4 regions of the Rhizobium sp. FG96 genome follow, and region 1 is predicted to be linked to each of the others. Evidence: riboswitches for the same ligand, from Rfam matches in the RefSeq annotation. Region 1 holds a riboswitch; each other region holds the start of a gene.
The links. Region 1 has a riboswitch for thiamine pyrophosphate ahead of thiB (thiamine ABC transporter substrate binding subunit). Riboswitches for the same ligand answer to the same signal wherever they lie in the genome.
Positions count from the first base shown of each region.

Region 2: linked by a shared signal. The riboswitch ahead of ACODR6_RS16200 (YkoF family thiamine/hydroxymethylpyrimidine-binding protein) and the one ahead of thiB (thiamine ABC transporter substrate binding subunit) in region 1 are both predicted to bind thiamine pyrophosphate.
Region 3: linked by a shared signal. The riboswitch ahead of thiM (hydroxyethylthiazole kinase) and the one ahead of thiB (thiamine ABC transporter substrate binding subunit) in region 1 are both predicted to bind thiamine pyrophosphate.
Region 4: linked by a shared signal. The riboswitch ahead of ACODR6_RS06170 (ABC transporter permease) and the one ahead of thiB (thiamine ABC transporter substrate binding subunit) in region 1 are both predicted to bind thiamine pyrophosphate.

Region 1 covers NZ_JBMDIL010000004.1:283,891-288,085, forward strand. The annotation lists gene ACODR6_RS09850 (MarR family winged helix-turn-helix transcriptional regulator) at 1-29, opposite strand, end outside; gene ACODR6_RS09855 (MDR family MFS transporter) at 145-1,680, shown strand; TPP riboswitch at 1,737-1,849, shown strand; gene thiB (thiamine ABC transporter substrate binding subunit) at 1,902-2,924, shown strand; gene thiP (thiamine/thiamine pyrophosphate ABC transporter permease ThiP) at 2,924-4,195, shown strand, end outside.
Region 2 covers NZ_JBMDIL010000007.1:225,789-229,983, reverse strand. The annotation lists gene ACODR6_RS16210 (ABC transporter ATP-binding protein) at 1-310, opposite strand, end outside; gene ACODR6_RS16205 (ABC transporter permease) at 307-1,095, opposite strand; gene ACODR6_RS16200 (YkoF family thiamine/hydroxymethylpyrimidine-binding protein) at 1,123-1,731, opposite strand; TPP riboswitch at 1,723-1,834, opposite strand; gene glpK (glycerol kinase GlpK) at 1,975-3,468, shown strand; gene ACODR6_RS16190 (acyltransferase family protein) at 3,469-4,195, opposite strand, start outside.
Region 3 covers NZ_JBMDIL010000010.1:177,293-181,487, reverse strand. The annotation lists gene ACODR6_RS20630 (sugar phosphate isomerase/epimerase family protein) at 1-302, shown strand, start outside; gene ACODR6_RS20625 (ABC transporter ATP-binding protein) at 325-1,386, shown strand; TPP riboswitch at 1,428-1,524, shown strand; gene thiM (hydroxyethylthiazole kinase) at 1,578-2,381, shown strand; gene thiE (thiamine phosphate synthase) at 2,378-3,013, shown strand; gene thiD (bifunctional hydroxymethylpyrimidine kinase/phosphomethylpyrimidine kinase) at 3,010-3,822, shown strand; gene ACODR6_RS20605 (YdeI/OmpD-associated family protein) at 3,826-4,195, opposite strand, start outside.
Region 4 covers NZ_JBMDIL010000002.1:608,932-613,126, forward strand. The annotation lists gene ACODR6_RS06150 (sterol desaturase family protein) at 1-160, shown strand, start outside; gene ACODR6_RS06155 (sugar ABC transporter substrate-binding protein) at 336-1,265, shown strand; gene ACODR6_RS06160 (hypothetical protein) at 1,336-1,581, opposite strand; gene ACODR6_RS06165 (outer membrane protein) at 1,741-2,370, opposite strand; TPP riboswitch at 2,520-2,622, shown strand; gene ACODR6_RS06170 (ABC transporter permease) at 2,732-3,472, shown strand; gene ACODR6_RS06175 (ABC transporter substrate-binding protein) at 3,504-4,195, shown strand, end outside.

The sequences.
Region 1 (4,195 bases):
TCGTGAATTCGGGCGGGTTTCTCGTTCATGCGGCGAGCATAACAGAAGGCTTACGGGAAGGAAACATGCCTGCGTCATTCAAGTGTCATTGACATTTATATGCTTTTGTCACATAAATTGACGATCAAGATCGGAACTGTCTTCATGGATATGCAGCTTGCCTCCCAGCCGCTCGTAACGGATCCCCGCCGCAGGCTTATTCTCTTCCTGTTTTTGATGACCGCGATGTTCATGGCAACGCTGGACAATCAGATCGTCTCGACGGCGCTGCCGACGATCGTCGGCGAATTCGGCCACCTCGAGCGCTTCGGCTGGATCGGCTCGGCCTATCTCCTGTCGCTCAGCGCCGTGATGCCCGTCTACGGCAAGCTCGGCGACCTCTTCGGCCGCAAATATGTGATGATGACGGCGATCGCGATCTTCACCGTTGGCTCGGCTGTCTGCGGTCTGGCTGTCTCGATGAACACGCTGATTGCCGCCCGCGTGCTGCAGGGCCTCGGCGGCGGCGGCATCATGGTGTCGATCTTCGCCGTCAATGCCGACCTTTTCGAGCCGCGCGAGCGCGCCCGCTACCAGAGCTATTCCAGCCTCGTGCTGATGGCATCGAGCGCCATCGGCCCCGTTCTCGGCGGCATGATGAGCGATCTGTTCGGCTGGCGCTCGATCTTTCTGGTCAATGTCCCCATCGGTTTCGTTGTGCTCATCGGCCTGGCGCTGATGCTGCCCTACCGCAAGCCGCACCGCCGCCCGAAGATCGACTATGCCGGTGCCCTGCTGCTGGCGATGACCACAACGAGCATCGTGCTGATGGCCGATGGCAGCGAGCTCTTCGGTTCGATCCTTGCACCGCAGAGCCTCGGCATCATTGCCGCAGGCGTTGTCTGCGCCATCGCCTGGGTCTTCGTCGAGCGCCGCGCTGCCGAACCGATCGTGCCGCTGTCGCTGTTCCGCAACCCGACCTTCCCGCTTCTCTTGATCATGTCGATCACCGGCGGCGGCATCGCCATCGGCATGGCCAACTATTTCGCGCTGTTCCTGCAGACGACAACAGGCCTCTCGCCCTCGCATGCCGGCCTGCTCTTCATCATGCTAACCGGCGGTCTTGTCTGCGGTTCGTTGTTTGCCGGCCGCACCATCTCGCGCACCGGCCGTTACAAGCCCTTCGCCATCGCCAGCCTCTCCTGCAGCGCCATCGCTTTCGCGTTGCTGACGCAGGTTCACGCTGGAACGCCCCTACCAGTTATCGGCCTGCTGATGGCCCTGCACGGCATCGGCATCGGGCTGGCGCAGCAGGTACCGATCATCGGCGTGCAGAACGCGGCTCCGGCCCGTGACGTCGGTGCTGCAACGGGTTCGGTGACGCTGTCGCGCATGGGCGGCGCCTCGATCGCCATCTCGATCTACGGCGCGATCATCGGCTCGCAACTCGCCAAGGTCGGCGTCTCCATCCCCGGTGTCGCCGATATCGAACAGCTGACGCCGAAGATGATGGCGGCATTGCCGGAAGCCAGCCGACAGGCGGTGGCCGATGCCTATTCGGCGGCCTTCACGCCGCTCTTCATGACCTCCTGCGCTTTCGCCCTGATCGGCCTGATCGCAGCGTTCCTGCTGAAGCCAGTACAGCTGCCGCGCCACGGCGAAGCGAAGACGTCTGCGGCTGCAGCTGAAGCAGCCGAGTGACCTGACGAGGGCGAGCTTCGCCCTTGTCATAAAGCCGTCACCACTATACATCTGCCAACGCTCTAACGGGGTGCCCGTGTCCGCAAGGACAGCTGGCTGAGAGGCTTCAAGCCAACCCGCGGAACCTGATCCGGTTAACACCGGCGGAGGGATTAGATGCGCGCGTGACACCAGGCACCGCCCTTTTCCCGTGAAACAACTTGTATAGGAGGAGGCGCGCCATGCCCGGCCGCAAACCATTGATCGCACTTTTCGCCACGGCGCTTCTCGCCGTTACCTCAGCCATCGCTCCGGCCCAGGCCGCAGACAAGACGCTGACGGTCTATACCTACGAAAGCTTCACCTCCGAATGGGGTCCTGGCCCCAAGGTGAAGGAAGCCTTCGAGAAGACCTGCGCCTGCACCGTCAATTTCGTGAGCGTCGCCGATGGCGTCGCCCTTCTCTCACGCCTCAAGCTCGAGGGCGCCTCGACGAAGGCCGACGTCGTGCTCGGCATCGACACCAACTTGATCACCGAAGCCAAGGATACGGGCCTGTTTGACGCCAGCGGCGTCGATACCAGCGCCTTGAAGGTACCCGGCGATTTCAAGGACGATGTCTTCGTTCCCTATGACTACGGCCACTTCGCCATCATCTACGACACGCAGACGGTAAAGAACCCACCGAAAAGCATGCAGGAACTGGTCGACGGCGACCCGTCGCAGAAGATCGTCATCGAGGATCCGCGCACCTCTACGCCGGGTCTCGGCCTGCTGCTTTGGGTGAAGTCCGTTTACGGCGACAAGGCGCCGGAAGCCTGGGCCAAGCTCAAGAACCGCATCCTGACGGTCACGCCAGGCTGGTCGGAGGCCTATGGCCTGTTCACCAAGGGCGAGGCGCCGATGGTGCTCTCCTATACGACGTCCCCGGCTTACCACATGGTCGCTGAAAACACCGACCGCTATCAGGCGGCCGCCTTCTCCGAGGGCCACTATATCCAGATCGAAGTCGCCGGCCTGCTGAAGAACGCGCCAGACAAGGATCTTGCCCGCGACTTCCTGAAGTTCATGGTCACCCCCGGCTTCCAGGACACGATCCCGACCAACAACTGGATGATGCCGGTCTCGGCGACATCCACGCCCCTGCCGGATGCTTTCGGCAAGCTCGTCAACCCCTCCAAGACTTTCCTGATGTCGCCGGATGACGTCGCCAAGAACCGCAAGGCCTGGATCGACGAGTGGCTTGCGGCGATGAGCATGAACTGATGCTGCAGACGGCGGCGGAACGGCGAAATGCATTGGCGGGCGGCGCAATTGCGCTCGCCGCCATCCTGCTTTTCATCGGTATCGCTGCCGTTTCGCTTGCCGCCTCCGGCGGGGGCGCTGCCTTTGCCGGGATCATTTCCGATCCCTATATCCTCCGCGTCCTGCGCTTCACGCTGCTGCAGGCAGTCCTCTCCACGCTGCTATCGGTTTTCCTGGCGATCCCTGTCGCGCGGTCGCTCGCCCGCCAGCCGCAATTTCCCGGCCGCATCTGGATCATCCGGCTGATGGCGGTGCCGATGGGACTGCCCGTCCTGATCGGCGCGCTCGGCCTGATCGGCATCTGGGGCAGGCAGGGCCTGCTCAACAGCGCGCTGACGAAACTCGGCCTCGCCGAACCCGTCAGCATCTATGGCCTGACCGGCATTCTGCTTGCCCACGTCTTCTTCAACCTGCCGCTCGCCTGCCGGCTGATGCTTGCCGGTCTTGAACGGCTGCCCTCTGAATACTGGCTGATGGCGAGCAATCTCGGCATGCGTCAGCGCGCCATCTTCCGTTTCATCGAATGGCCCGCCATCCGCGGCCTGATCCCCGGTATCGCGGGGCTGATCTTCATGCTCTGTGCCACCAGCTTCACGCTGGTGCTGACGCTCGGCGGCGGTCCTGCGGCAACGACGGTCGAGGTGGCGATCTACCAGTCGCTTCGCTTCGATTTCGATCCCGGCCGCGCCGTCGCACTTTCCCTGCTGCAGATCGCGCTGACCGGCCTCGTCCTCGCCGCCATGTCGCTCCTGCCAGCGAGCCCTGACGAGGGGCTGACGACGGGCCAACGAGCAATGCGTTTCGATGGCAGGAAGCCCACAGCGAGGCTATTGGACAGCCTGCTATTGATCGTCGTCACAGCCTTTCTCCTGTCGCCACTTCTCTCGGTCGTCGTCGCCGGCCTGAAAGCCGACCTGCCGAAACTGCTTGGCGAACCCGTCTTCTGGCAGGCCGCGGCGATGAGCTTCGGTATATCCATCTCCGCCGCCACACTGGCGCTGCTGGTATCGGCAGCCCTGATCCGCGCCCGCCAGACCATCGCCACCAGCAAGCAGTCCGGCCGTGGCAACCGCGCCTTCTTCGCCACGATGGGCGGCGCATCTTCGATGGTGCTATTGGCCCCGCCGGTCGTGCTTGCCACAGGATGGTTCATGACCCTGCGACCGTTCGGAGATGCAGAAATTTTCGCGCCTGCCCTCGTCGTCTTGATCAACATGCTGATGGCGCTGCCC
Region 2 (4,195 bases), on a different contig from region 1:
CAGATATCTCCAGGCCGAGTGCGGCATTGTCGATCAGCCGCCGCCAAGGCATCAGCGCATCGCGCTGCGGCATGAAGGCGAAGGGGCGTTCGGCGGCGTCGAGCGGCTGGCCGTTCATGCGGATGCTGCCGGCGGATGCGGTGGCGCAGCCTGTCAACAGCCGGAAGAGTGTCGATTTGCCGGCGCCGGAGGGGCCGAGGACGGATATGAATTCGCCCTGCTTCAGGTGCAGCGAGATGCCGGCGAGCACATCGATATTGCCGAGGCGGCAGCTGAGGTTTTCGATATCGAGGAGGGGCGCGCTGCTCATTCCAGGTCCTCCCCGTTTGCCCGGTGCCAGGGCATGGCGAGGCGCTCGGCGAGGACCGCGAGTGAGAACAGCAAGAGCGTCAGCAGAGCGCTGCCGAGGACGGCGGCAAGCACGAGATCGGCGCGGAAATTGTTCTTGGCGTTGAGGATATAGATACCGAGCCCGCGGGCGGCCCCTGCATATTCCGCGAAGATGGCGCCGACGACGGCATAGGTGATCGATATCCTGAGACCGGCGAAGAAATAGGGCAGCGATGACGGCAGGCGGGCGGCGAGGAAGCGTTTCCACCGAGAGGCGCCCATGGTGGTCAGCAGTTCCTCGATCTCCGGCTCTGTCGCCTCATAGCCGCGTGTGAGGGCCACAAGCATCGGAAAGAAGGTGACGAGGGCGACCAGCAGGATTTTCGGCAGCAGGCCGAAGCCGAACCAGAGGACGATCAAGGGCGCGATGGCGACGAGCGGCAGCGTCTGGCTGATGACGAAAACAGGCATCAGCGCCGAGCGCAGGCGCGGCACGAAATCGATCAGCACCGAAAACACGAAAGCGATGAGAAGGGAGGCGGCGAAACCCGCCAGGGTCGCCTGCAATGTCGGCCAGCTATTCGCCAGCAGCGCGGCACGTTCGGCAAAGGCCTGTGCGAGAACGCGCGAGGGTGCGGGCAGCGTCGCGGGCGGGAGGCCGGCGATGCGCACATAGCTTTCCCAGGCGGCGAGCACAGCGCCGACGGACAGGATGGCGGGAATGAAACGGGCGGCAAGGCCCGGCAACCGGACAGATCTCGGCATCGGCAGGATCCTGACGTGACGCTGAGATCAGACGGCGGAGGGGCTGTTGGCCGATACGGTGAGATCGATCGTGACATGGCCGTTCGGCGGCCCGAAGCGGACGAAGGCTTCGTGGATCGTCGCGAAGACGGCACCGGCATCGCCCTTGACGCGGGTGCAGAAATTCTTCGAACGGTCGAAGACGCCCGAGTTCTTCAGGAAGTCGATGCAGCCGTAGATCTCTTCCATGTGATCGCCGGTGCCCATGACATAGAGCGAGAACTGCGCGGCTGCATGGCGGCCGGTGACCGGGGCGGAAGCGACCGCTTCGAGAGCCGACGCCTTGCGCTCGGCAAGCGGCAGGACCGGGCCCGTCAGGGCTTCGGTGTGGCACATGGGATCATCGGGCTCGCCGGGGCAGCCGCGGGAGATGGTGGCGCGCAGCACCGCGTGGATGCCGTCTGCCGAGCCCGCGACATAGAGATCGCGCATGGCGGCGAAGACGATATCGGGCGTGCCGACGATCAGCGTCGAGATGTCGTCGGTCTCGATCCTGAGCTTTTCGCGATAGGGATCAAGTGCCGGAAGGGCAGACAGGATGACGTCGACGAAACGGTCGGTCATCGGGTAAAGGGAAATTTGTGCGCCAGAAAACATCGCTCGCCTCGCTCCGCTGGTATTATCCAGATCAGCTAAAGAGTTTGAGGCCATGCCAGCCGCATCTCAGCCCCGGCTATACGGAGCACCCCTGTCGTTGGCGCCTTTTAAACATGCGCCGCGCGGCTTGTAAAGCGGCGATCTGACGAGGGGCAAAATTGCGCTCGGCTTTCTTTTTCCTTTCGTTTCTGCCTCTTAAATGATCTATCTGAAAGCATCAGAGCTTCATGGGAGGGGGCAGGGATGAGCGGATATGTTCTGGCGATCGATCAGGGCACGACATCGACGCGGGCGATCGTGTTCGATGGCGAGATGAAGATCGCAGGCGTGGGCCAGAAGGAGTTCACGCAGATCTATCCGCGCTCGGGATGGGTGGAGCATGACCCTGAGGAAATCTGGGATTCCGTCGTTTCGACGATCCAGATGGCGCTGCGCGAAGCGAAGGTGAAGGCGACTGACATTGCCGCATTGGGGATCACCAACCAGCGCGAGACCGTCGTCGTCTGGGAGCGGGAAACCGGCAAGCCGATCCAGAATGCCATCGTCTGGCAGGACCGGCGCACGGCGAGCTATTGCGAAAACCTGAAGCGCCAGGACCTCGAGAAGATCTTCACCAGGAAGACCGGCCTGATCCTCGATCCTTATTTCTCGGGCACCAAGCTCTCCTGGATGCTCGCCAATGTGAAGGGTGCGCGCGCCCGCGCCGCCAAGGGCGAACTCTGCTTCGGCACGATCGACACGTTCCTGATCTGGCGGCTGACCGGCGGCAAGAGTTTCGCCACCGACGCGACCAATGCCTCGCGCACGCTGATGTATAACATCGCCGAGAACGAATGGGACAAGGACCTGCTGGAGATCCTGCGCGTTCCCGCCGCCATGCTGCCGGAGGTGAAGGACTGCTCTGCCGATTTCGGCATCGTCGAGAAGTCGATCCTCGGCGCCGAGATCCCGATCCTCGGAGTTGCCGGCGACCAGCAGGCGGCAACGATAGGCCAGGCCTGCTTCGAGCCTGGCATGCTGAAATCCACCTATGGCACCGGCTGCTTCGCGCTTTTGAATACCGGCTCCGACATGGTGCGTTCGAAGAACCGGCTGTTGACGACGATCGCCTACCGGCTGGACGGCGAGACGACCTATGCCTTGGAGGGATCGATCTTCATCGCCGGAGCGGCCGTCCAGTGGCTGCGCGACGGTCTCGGCATCATCGACACGGCCGGCGAGACCGGCAAGCTCGCCGAGAATGCCGATCCCTCGCAGGAGGTCTATCTGGTGCCGGCGTTCACCGGTCTCGGCGCGCCGCATTGGGATCCGAAGGCGCGCGGGGCAATCTTCGGCCTGACACGCAACAGCGGCCCGGCGGAATTCGCCCGCGCTGCGCTGGAAGCCGTCTGCTACCAGACCCGCGATCTGCTCGATGCGATGCAGAAGGACTGGAAGAACGGCAGCGACGACACGGTGCTGCGCGTCGATGGCGGCATGGTCGCCTCCGACTGGACGATGCAGCGGCTCTCCGACCTGCTCGACGCGCCCGTCGACCGGCCGGTGATCCTGGAGACGACGGCGCTCGGAGCTGCCTGGCTCGCCGGCAGCCGGGCCGGCGTCTGGCCGGACCGCAAGACCTTCTCTGCGAAGTGGAAGCGCAACCGTCGCTTCGAACCAGACATGGACGAGAAGACCCGTTCCGCCAAACTCAAGGGGTGGAAGAATGCGGTGAAGCGGACGCTGAGCGATGCCTGATCAGGCCGCCGCCACCGCCCTTTCGCGCCTAGCCGGCGGGCTGTAGAGCCAGCTTGCGCCGGAGCGGTCGGCGGTTGCCTTGATTGCCAGCGACAGCGTGATGGCGGTGACGCAGATCAGGGGTGCGGCGAGATAGCCGATCGATGGTGAGGGCTCGACCAGGGTGGCGATCAGGCCGGCTATGCCGGCGACGATCATCACATGGGTGACGTAGACCGGCAGCGTGTTGCGGCCGAAATAGGAAAAGACGTCGCGCAGGGCCTTCAGCCGCGACATCAGCACGGCCATGCCGCACAGCCATGACAGACCTGCGATCGACGACGCAGAGGCCCAGAGGCCGGGCTCGATCGGCTGCAGGCGGCTGCGCAGCGCCAGCAGCAGGATGAAAGCGGTAAAGCCACCGGCCGCGAAGGGGAGAGGGCGCTCGGTCAGCGTTTCGGCGATCAGCCTGCCATACCAGCAGCCGAAGGCGAAGAAGACGAAATACTGCAGCACATTGCGGTGGGTGAAGAGATCGATCGGCAGATAGCCGCCGAAGGTGAGGATCGAGAGAATGGTGCCGACGGCGATGACCGGGATGCGCGGCGCCGAGGAGAGCAGCTTGGTGACGGTCATGAAGATTGCCAGCGCCCAGATGAACCAGATGCCGGTATTCGGCGCCCACCACATTTCAATGAGCTGATAGGGATCCGACCCCTCCGAGGGCACGAGGCCGTTGGTGTGGACA
Region 3 (4,195 bases), on a different contig from region 1:
CGCTGGATGCCGTCAAGGATCGCATCGCCATCCTGCATGCCAAGGACACGGCGGTCGATGCGACCGCGCTGCAGGCCGTCGGTTATCACGGCAAGGGCTGGTGGCAGTACAAGCTGCCGGGTCTTGGCTTGCTCGACTGGTCGAGGTTCCTGAAGCAGGCGCGCAGCTACGGCTTCGACGGCACGATTTCCATCGAGCATGAGGACGCCGCCTATGGCTGGCCGGGTAAGGACCTGGAGGCCCGCAAGGAGGGCGAACGCGTCGGCCTCGGTTATCTCAGAACCGTCTTGGACAAGCTTTGATCGCAGCCTGGGGAGGACGATAATGGCTCATGTTTCAGTCAATAATGCTCGCAAGGACTACGGCGCGTTCAAGGCTATCAAGGGCGTCTCGGTCGATATCCGTGACGGCGAATTCGTCGTCCTCGTCGGCCCGTCCGGCTGCGGAAAATCGACGCTGCTCAGAATGATCGCCGGGCTCGAAGGCATCACGTCAGGCGAAATCCAGATCGGCAAGCATGTCGTCAACGAACTGGCGCCGAAGGACCGGGACATCGCCATGGTGTTTCAGAACTACGCGCTCTACCCGCATATGACCGTTGCCAAGAACATGGGCTTTTCGCTGCGGCTGAAGCGCATGCCGCGGGCGGAGATCGACAAGCGGGTCGGCAATGCCGCAAAGATCCTCGGCCTCGAAAGCCTGCTCGAACGCTATCCGAAGCAGCTTTCGGGCGGCCAGCGCCAGCGCGTTGCCATGGGCCGGGCGATCGTGCGCGATCCCGCCGTCTTCCTGTTCGACGAGCCGCTTTCCAATCTCGACGCCAAGCTACGCGTGCAGATGCGCTCCGAGATCAAGGAGCTGCATCAGCGGCTGCAGACGACGACCATCTACGTCACTCATGACCAGATCGAAGCGATGACCATGGCCGACAAGATCGTCGTCATGAGGGATGGGCGCATCGAGCAGTCGGGCTCGCCGCTCGACCTCTATGACCGGCCGAACAATCTCTTCGTCGCCGGCTTCATCGGCTCGCCCGCGATGAACTTCATCAAGGGCAGCATGACGGATACGGGCTTCCGCACCGAGGATGGCATCACCCTGCCGAGCGACCGTCGCCCCGCCGACGCGGTGACCTACGGGATCCGCCCGGAGCATTTGCAACTCGACCCCAATGGCATCGAGATCACCACCGTCGTCGTCGAGCCCACCGGATCGGAAACACTGGTGATTGCGCGGCTCGGCGCGCAGACGATCAGCTGCGTCTTCCGCGAGCGGATCAGGGCTGCACCCGGCGATGTCCTGAAGGTGGCGCCCATTCACGATGCCGTACATCTCTTCGGCGCCGATGAGCAGCGCATCGTCAGCGGGGAAGCCCGGCTCAACTGATAGGGCGTGACAAGCCGCCGATAATTTGCGATGACCGTGGTGTTGAGAGACAGGGGCGTTCGCCGAAAGGCGGGCTGAGAAGTACCCTTCGAACCTGAACCAGATAATGCTGGCGGAGGGAGTCGCTCGAGGCCCTTCGCTTCCATGTGCCTGGCCTCCCGCGTCTTGCCCCGCCCCAAAAGGGACGCAAGATGACGACTTCCAGATCACCCGGGCAATTGCTGACCGCGCTGCGCGCCGCGCCGCCGCTCGTTCAATGCATTACCAACTATGTCGCGATGAATATCGCCGCCAATGTCGTGCTGGCCGCGGGCGCCTCGCCCGCCATGGTCCATGCCGAAGAGGAAGCCGGTGAATTCGCCGCATTCTCCGGTGCACTGACCATCAATATCGGCACGCTCTCGCCCGCCTGGGTCAGCGGCATGAAACAGGCGGCGAAGGCTGCCGCGCGCAACGGCAAGCCATGGGTTCTCGACCCCGTGGCGCATTACGCCACCGGCTTCCGCCGCGAAAGCGTCGCGGCACTTCTCGACCTCAACCCGGCGATCATCCGCGGCAATGCATCCGAAATCATCGCGCTGGCCGGCAGCGAAAGCCGTGGCCAGGGCGTCGACAGCCGCGATCCCGTCGAGCAGGCGGAAGGTGCTGCCCGCAGCATCGCGGCGCAATATGGCGCCGTTGTCGCGGTCACCGGCCCGGTCGACTTCGTTACCGACGGCACCCGCGCCGTTCGCATTTCCGGCGGTTCGCCGCTGATGCCGCAGATCACCGCGCTCGGCTGCTCGCTGACCTGCCTGACCGGCGCCTTCGCCGCGGTCGCCTCTGACGAGACCTTCGATGCGACGGTCGCCGCTCTCGCAATGTTTGCCGTCGCCGGCGAACAGGCGGCACAGGAAGCCAAGGGGCCCGGATCCTTCTCCTGGCGCTTCCTCGATGCGCTTGCCGCGCTCGATGGTCCGGCACTCGACGCCGCAGCAAGGATCAGCCAGGCGTGAAGAGCTTCGACCTCTCCCTTTATCTCGTCCTCGACCCGGAGCTCTGCGCCGGGTACGGGCTTGTCGAGACCGCCCGCGCAGCCGTCGCCGGTGGGGCGACCATCGTGCAGCTGCGCGACAAGACGGCGACTACCCGGCAGATGATCGAGACGGGCCGGGCACTGCAGCGGGTCCTGTCAGGAAGCGGAGCACTGCTTGTTGTCAACGACGATGTGGAAGCGGCAATCGCGCTCAACGCCGATGGGCTGCATATCGGCCAGGAGGACCTCGGCGCCGCCGAGGCCCGCCACCGCATCGGCCCTGATATGATCCTCGGCCTTTCGGTCGAGACGCATGCGCTTGCCGCAGCCGTCGATCCCGCCATCGTCGACTATGCGGGGATCGGCCCCGTTTTCGCGACGGCGACCAAGCCGGATCACAAGCAACCGATCGGCATCGCAGGTCTGGCGGAGCTGGTTCGTGTCTGCCCGGTTCGCTCGGTGGCAATCGGCGGCCTGAAGGCGGAACATGTGGAGCCAGTGCTCGCAACGGGCACGGAAGGGCTTGCGGTCGTCTCGGCGATCTGTGGCCAGCCGGATCCGCAAGCGGCGACGGCTGCAATCGCCGAACGCATCAGAAAGGCAGGACAATGATCCGCAACGTTCTCTCGATCGCCGGCTCCGACCCATCGGGCGGCGCCGGCATCCAGGCCGACCTCAAGGCATTCTCCGCCCGCGGCACCTATGGCATGGCTGTGCTCACCGCCTTGACTGCGCAGAACACCACCGGCGTCTCGGCTGTGCAGACCGTCTCGCCGGATTTCGTCGCCGAGCAGATCCGCATGGTCTTTGCCGATGTCCGCGTCGATGCCGTCAAGATCGGCATGATAGCCAATGCCGGGATCGCCGAGGCAATTGCCGATGCGCTGCATCCGCATCGCGGCATCCCGCTGGTGCTCGACCCGGTGATGATCGCCAAGGGCGGCGCCGCCCTCCTCGATATCGCCGCGATCGGCGCGCTCACCGACCGTCTTCTGCCGCTGGCAACGATGCTGACCCCGAACCTGCCCGAGGCGGCAGCGCTGCTCGGCGAGGACCACGCCCAAGACCGCGATGCCATGCAGCAGCAGGCGCGCAAACTGCTGGATCGCGGACCGCGCATGGTACTGTTGAAAGGCGGCCATCTCGGCGGCACTGACAGCCCCGATGTGCTGGCAAGCGCCGGCCATATCACCTGGTTCGAGGCGCCAAGGCTTCCGACAAAGAACACGCACGGCACCGGCTGCACGCTGTCGAGCGCCTTGGCCGCCGAGCTTGCAAAGGGCAAAACGCCGGAAGCAGCCGTCGCGATCGCCAAGCAATATCTCGCCGATGCCGTTGCGGCTGCAGAAACGCTCACCGTCGGTTCCGGCCATGGCCCGGTCCAGCATTTCCACGCGCTCTGGGACAAGGCCGATCTCTAAGATTCAGACCTTCGGCTTCCTTGTCTGCGGATAGATCGTCTCGCCTTTCGCCAGCATCTCGACGAAGGTGGCGATCTTCCGCTCGCGGCCCGCGGGCGTCTTCATATTGTGCACGCGGAAGGCGAGCGCGAAGCGGTTTTGCGCGCTGAGCGCCGCAAGCATCGCTTGCGCCTTGGGATCGGCATCGATCGCCGCCTGCAGATCGTCGGGGATCTTCAGGTCCTTGCCGCTGCCATAGGCCCGGTCCCATCGGCCATCCAATTTCGCGGCCTCGACCTCGCGAAGGCCATGCTCGGTCATCCGGCCCTCCGCGACCAGGCGGGCGACATTGTTGACGTTGATCTGGCTCCAGATGCTCTTCCTGCCGCGCGGC
Region 4 (4,195 bases), on a different contig from region 1:
CGAGTGCAATTACGCCGATGGCGTCATCCCGCTCGACAAGTGGTTCGGCACTTTCCACGACGGTTCGCCCGAGGCCCAGGAGCGCATGGACAAGCGCTTCATGGAGCAGGCAAGGCGCCGCGCCGAAAAGAAGGCGCGCGGCGAGCAGCAGGCAAGCTGACTGATTTCCCAAGCGAGCGACCGAGAAAGGCCCGGCTGCAGAGCCGGGCCCTTTGCTATGCGGATGCCCTGCAAATGAGGCGTTTTCATCAAATTATCGGCGGACCGCACGGCCTTCCCCGGCTAACGTTTTCCTGCGGCCGCCTGGCGCCGCCTTATCTCTGGGAGGAGAGAACATGCTGAAATTGCTGACCGCCAGCGCCGTTGCGCTGGTGCTTGCGTCGCAGGCGCACGCTGCCGACCGTATCGGTGTTTCGATGGGCACGCTGTCCAACAACTTTCAGACGCTCATCGTCAACGGCATGGAAGACTACGCCAAGTCGATCGGGGTAGAGTTGCAGATCGAAGACGCGACGACCGACGTCAACAAGCAGCTCGATCAGGTGAAGAATTTTGCGGCCGGCGGCGTCTCCGCCATCATCGTTGACCCCGTCGATTCCGATGGCACGCCCGCTCTCAGCAAGGTTGCCGAAGATGCCGGCATCCCGCTCATCTATGTCAATGTCCAGCCGACCGACCTCAACACGCTCGGCAAGCAGCAGGCCTTCGTCGGCTCCAACGAAACTGAATCCGGCACGTTGCAGACCAAGGAAGTCTGTCGCATGCTCGGCGGCAAGGGCAATGTCGTCATCATGATCGGCGACCTCACCAGCCAGGCGGCGCGCCAGCGCACGCAGGACGTTCACGATGTCGTCAAGACGCCTGAATGCAGCGGCATCAAGGTCGCCCAGGAGCAGGTCGGCAACTGGAGCCGCGTCAACGGCGCCGATCTGGTTTCCAACTGGCTGACATCGGGCGTCGAATTCGATGCCATCATCGCCAATAATGACGAAATGGCGCTCGGCGCGATTTCGGCGCTGAAGGCCGCCGGCGCCTCGACCGACAAGATCATCGTCTCAGGCATCGACGCGACGCCCGAGGCGCTGCAGGCGATGAAGACAGGCGATCTCAAGGTCACCGTGTTTCAGGATGCCAAGGGCCAGGGCAAGGGATCGATCGATGCCGCGATGAAGGCGATCAAGGGCGAGAAGCTCGACCGAGAGGTCTGGATCCCCTTCCAGCTCGTCACCCAGAAGAACATGGCGGATTTCGAACACCTGAACTAAGGCGCCGCCTGCCTCACGGGCGGCGTCAGGACGGCCACGATGCGCTCAGGCCATCGTGGCCATTCGCATGTCAGGCGGCGGGCAGGGGCTCGCTGATGACGACGAAATTGGCGCAGCTATGCTCGACATTGGCAATGCGGATGCGCAATTCGCGCCGCGAGGTCAGCAGAAACAGGAAGACCTTCTTGGCCCGCTGCGCTCTGCGCAGCACTTCCTCGCCGCCGAAAAGCAGGCCATCGCGCTCTCCGAGCTCGAAGGCGACATGCTCACTATAGTTCTCGTCCGTGATGGTGATTGTTCCGAGACCCGACAGCATGTGAGCATTCCTCATGATGGGAATGACTTTTGTCGAAGTCCTAAATTAGTGCAACACGGTGTTCCGGTTTTCCACGAGATGTTGGAAAGCGTACCGGCGATCATAGAAAAGGGCACGCTGAATGAAGGCGTGTCCTTACATTGGGGAGATGGGTGGCGCCTAGAACTTGACGCCGACGCCGATCATGATGGTGTTCTGGTTCAGGTCGAAATCGCCGCCAGCCGCGCCGAAATTGCCGCTGCCGTAATCGGTGTAGCGATATTCGCCGCGGGCAAAGATATTCTGGGTGAAGGCGTAATCGATGCCGGCGCCGATGGTCCAGCCGTTCAGCGTATCCGATTCGTCTGGCCCGACATCCGGATTGGCCTCGGCGCGGGCGATTGCCCAGCCGGCCGTGCCGTAGATCAGCGCATTGTCGAAGGCATAGCCGACGCGGGCGCGAACCGAGCCCTGCCAGGTCGTCTCGACCGAGCCAAAGGCTACATCCTCTTTGTTCCAGTTGTGCAGGACGTCACCTTCGACACCGACAACCCAGTTGTTGTCGAACTGATAGTTATAGCCGCCGAAGACGCCGAGAATGCCGCCATTGGCATCGACATCCGACGTACCGGAAGGATCGAAGGTGTTCCAGCTATAGCCACCCTCGGCGCCGATATAGGGGCCGGACCAGGTGAAGACAGGTGTTATCGCTTCGGGCTCGACAGGGGCGGGCGGCGGCGTCAGGTCCGCGGCCTGAGCGGAAATGCCGGCAAGTGAGGCAGCCAGCGCGGTGAGAATAACGAATTTCATATTCGGTCTCCCTAATGCTTAGGGGTCAAGTAGGGTGCCTGATCCAAAAGTCTCTAATTAATTTTGTAGCTGAGACCCCGGAATACAAGACCGGCGAAGGCCTGCGACAGATGCGCCATTGACTTCAGGCCGGGAAAACGACAGGTTCCGCCCATTCCGAGGGGAGCATCTGACGATGCTGAGATGGCGGTGAGCCGGACCCTTGAACCTGATCCGGGTCATGCCGGCGTAGGAACGGAACAAGATGCCGGCGGCATCTCCCCTTCTTCTTCGCTTTGCCTGGATCTCCAATTCTGTCTGGAGATCGCTTCGCCATGTCTGTCTTTCCGTTCCCGCATCCGGCCCGCGCGAAGGCCTAGCGATGCGTCCGCTCAACGCCCTCGGCGGCGTGGCCCTGCTGATCGCTCTCTGGCAGGCGGTCATCTGGATCTTCGCGCCCGCGCATTTCATTCTGCCGTCGCCTGCCGACGTCGTCGCCGTCTTCGGCAGGCAGCCGCTCTTCCTGCTTGAGCAGAGCCTGACGACGGCGCTCGAAATCGTCCTCGGCCTGCTCTGCGGCGCCATATCGGGCGCGGCCGTCGCCTTCGCGCTCGCCGCCTTTCCGGCGGCCGCCACGCTCGTCTGGCCGATGGTACTGATCCTGCAGGCTTTCCCGGTCTTCGTGCTGGCGCCGATCCTGGTTATCTGGCTGGGTTTCGGCATTGCCTCGAAGATCGCCATGGCGACGATCATCATCTTCTTTCCCGTGGCCTCCGCCTTTGCCGACGGGCTGCGCCGCACCGAGCGGGATATTCTCGATGCGGTATCGCTGACAGAGGCCAGCCATTGGCAGACGCTGATGCGGATCCGCCTGCCGCTCGCCCTGCCGTCCCTCGTCTCCGGCCTCAGGATCGCTGCACCCCTCGCGCCACTCGGCGCCGTGATCGGCGAATGGGTCGGCGCGTCCTCCGGCCTCGGCTTCGTCATGGTCCAGGCCAATGCCCGCATGCAGACGGACATGGTCTTTGCCGCCATGGCCGTGCTCGCCGCCATGACCGTCATCTGCCGCGTCGCCGTCGACAGGCTCACCTCCGGCTGGACCCCATGGGCCACCACGAACTGACTTCTTCTTCCCGCAAAATCATGGAGCAAACATGCTGCGTCTGATATCCGCCACTCTCCTTGCGATCGCGACCCTCGCGTCGCCCTCCTTCGCCAACGACAAGCTGACCGTCATGCTCGAATGGTTCGTCAATCCGGACCATGCGCCGATGGTGATCGCTCAAGAGAAGGGCCTGTTCGCCGCCGCCGGTCTCGACGTCACCCTCATTCCGCCCGCCGATCCCTCCGCGGTGCCGCGTCTCATCGCTGCCAAGCAGGCCGATATCGGCATCCACTACCAGCCCAATCTCTATCTCGATCATGAAGCCGGATTGCCGATCGTCCGCATCGGCACGCTGGTCGAAACGCCGCTGAATACGGTGACCGTGCTGGCCGACGGGCCGATCAAGAGCCTCGCCGATCTGAAGGGCAAGAAGGTCGGTTTCTCCGTCACCGGTTTCGAGGATGCGATGCTGAAGCGGATGCTCGCAAATGCCGGTCTCAAGAAGGACGATGTCGAGCTCGTCAACGTCAACTTCTCGCTCTCGCCGTCGCTGATCGCGGGCAAGGTCGATGCGACCGTCGGCGGCTTCCGCAATTTCGAGCTGACGCAGATGAAGCTCGAGGGTCACGAGGGCAAGGCCTTCTATCCGGAAGAAAACGGCGTGCCGCCCTATGACGAACTGATCTTCATTGCCCATCGTGATTCGGCCGCCGATTCGCGTCTGCCGCGCTTCCTCGGTGC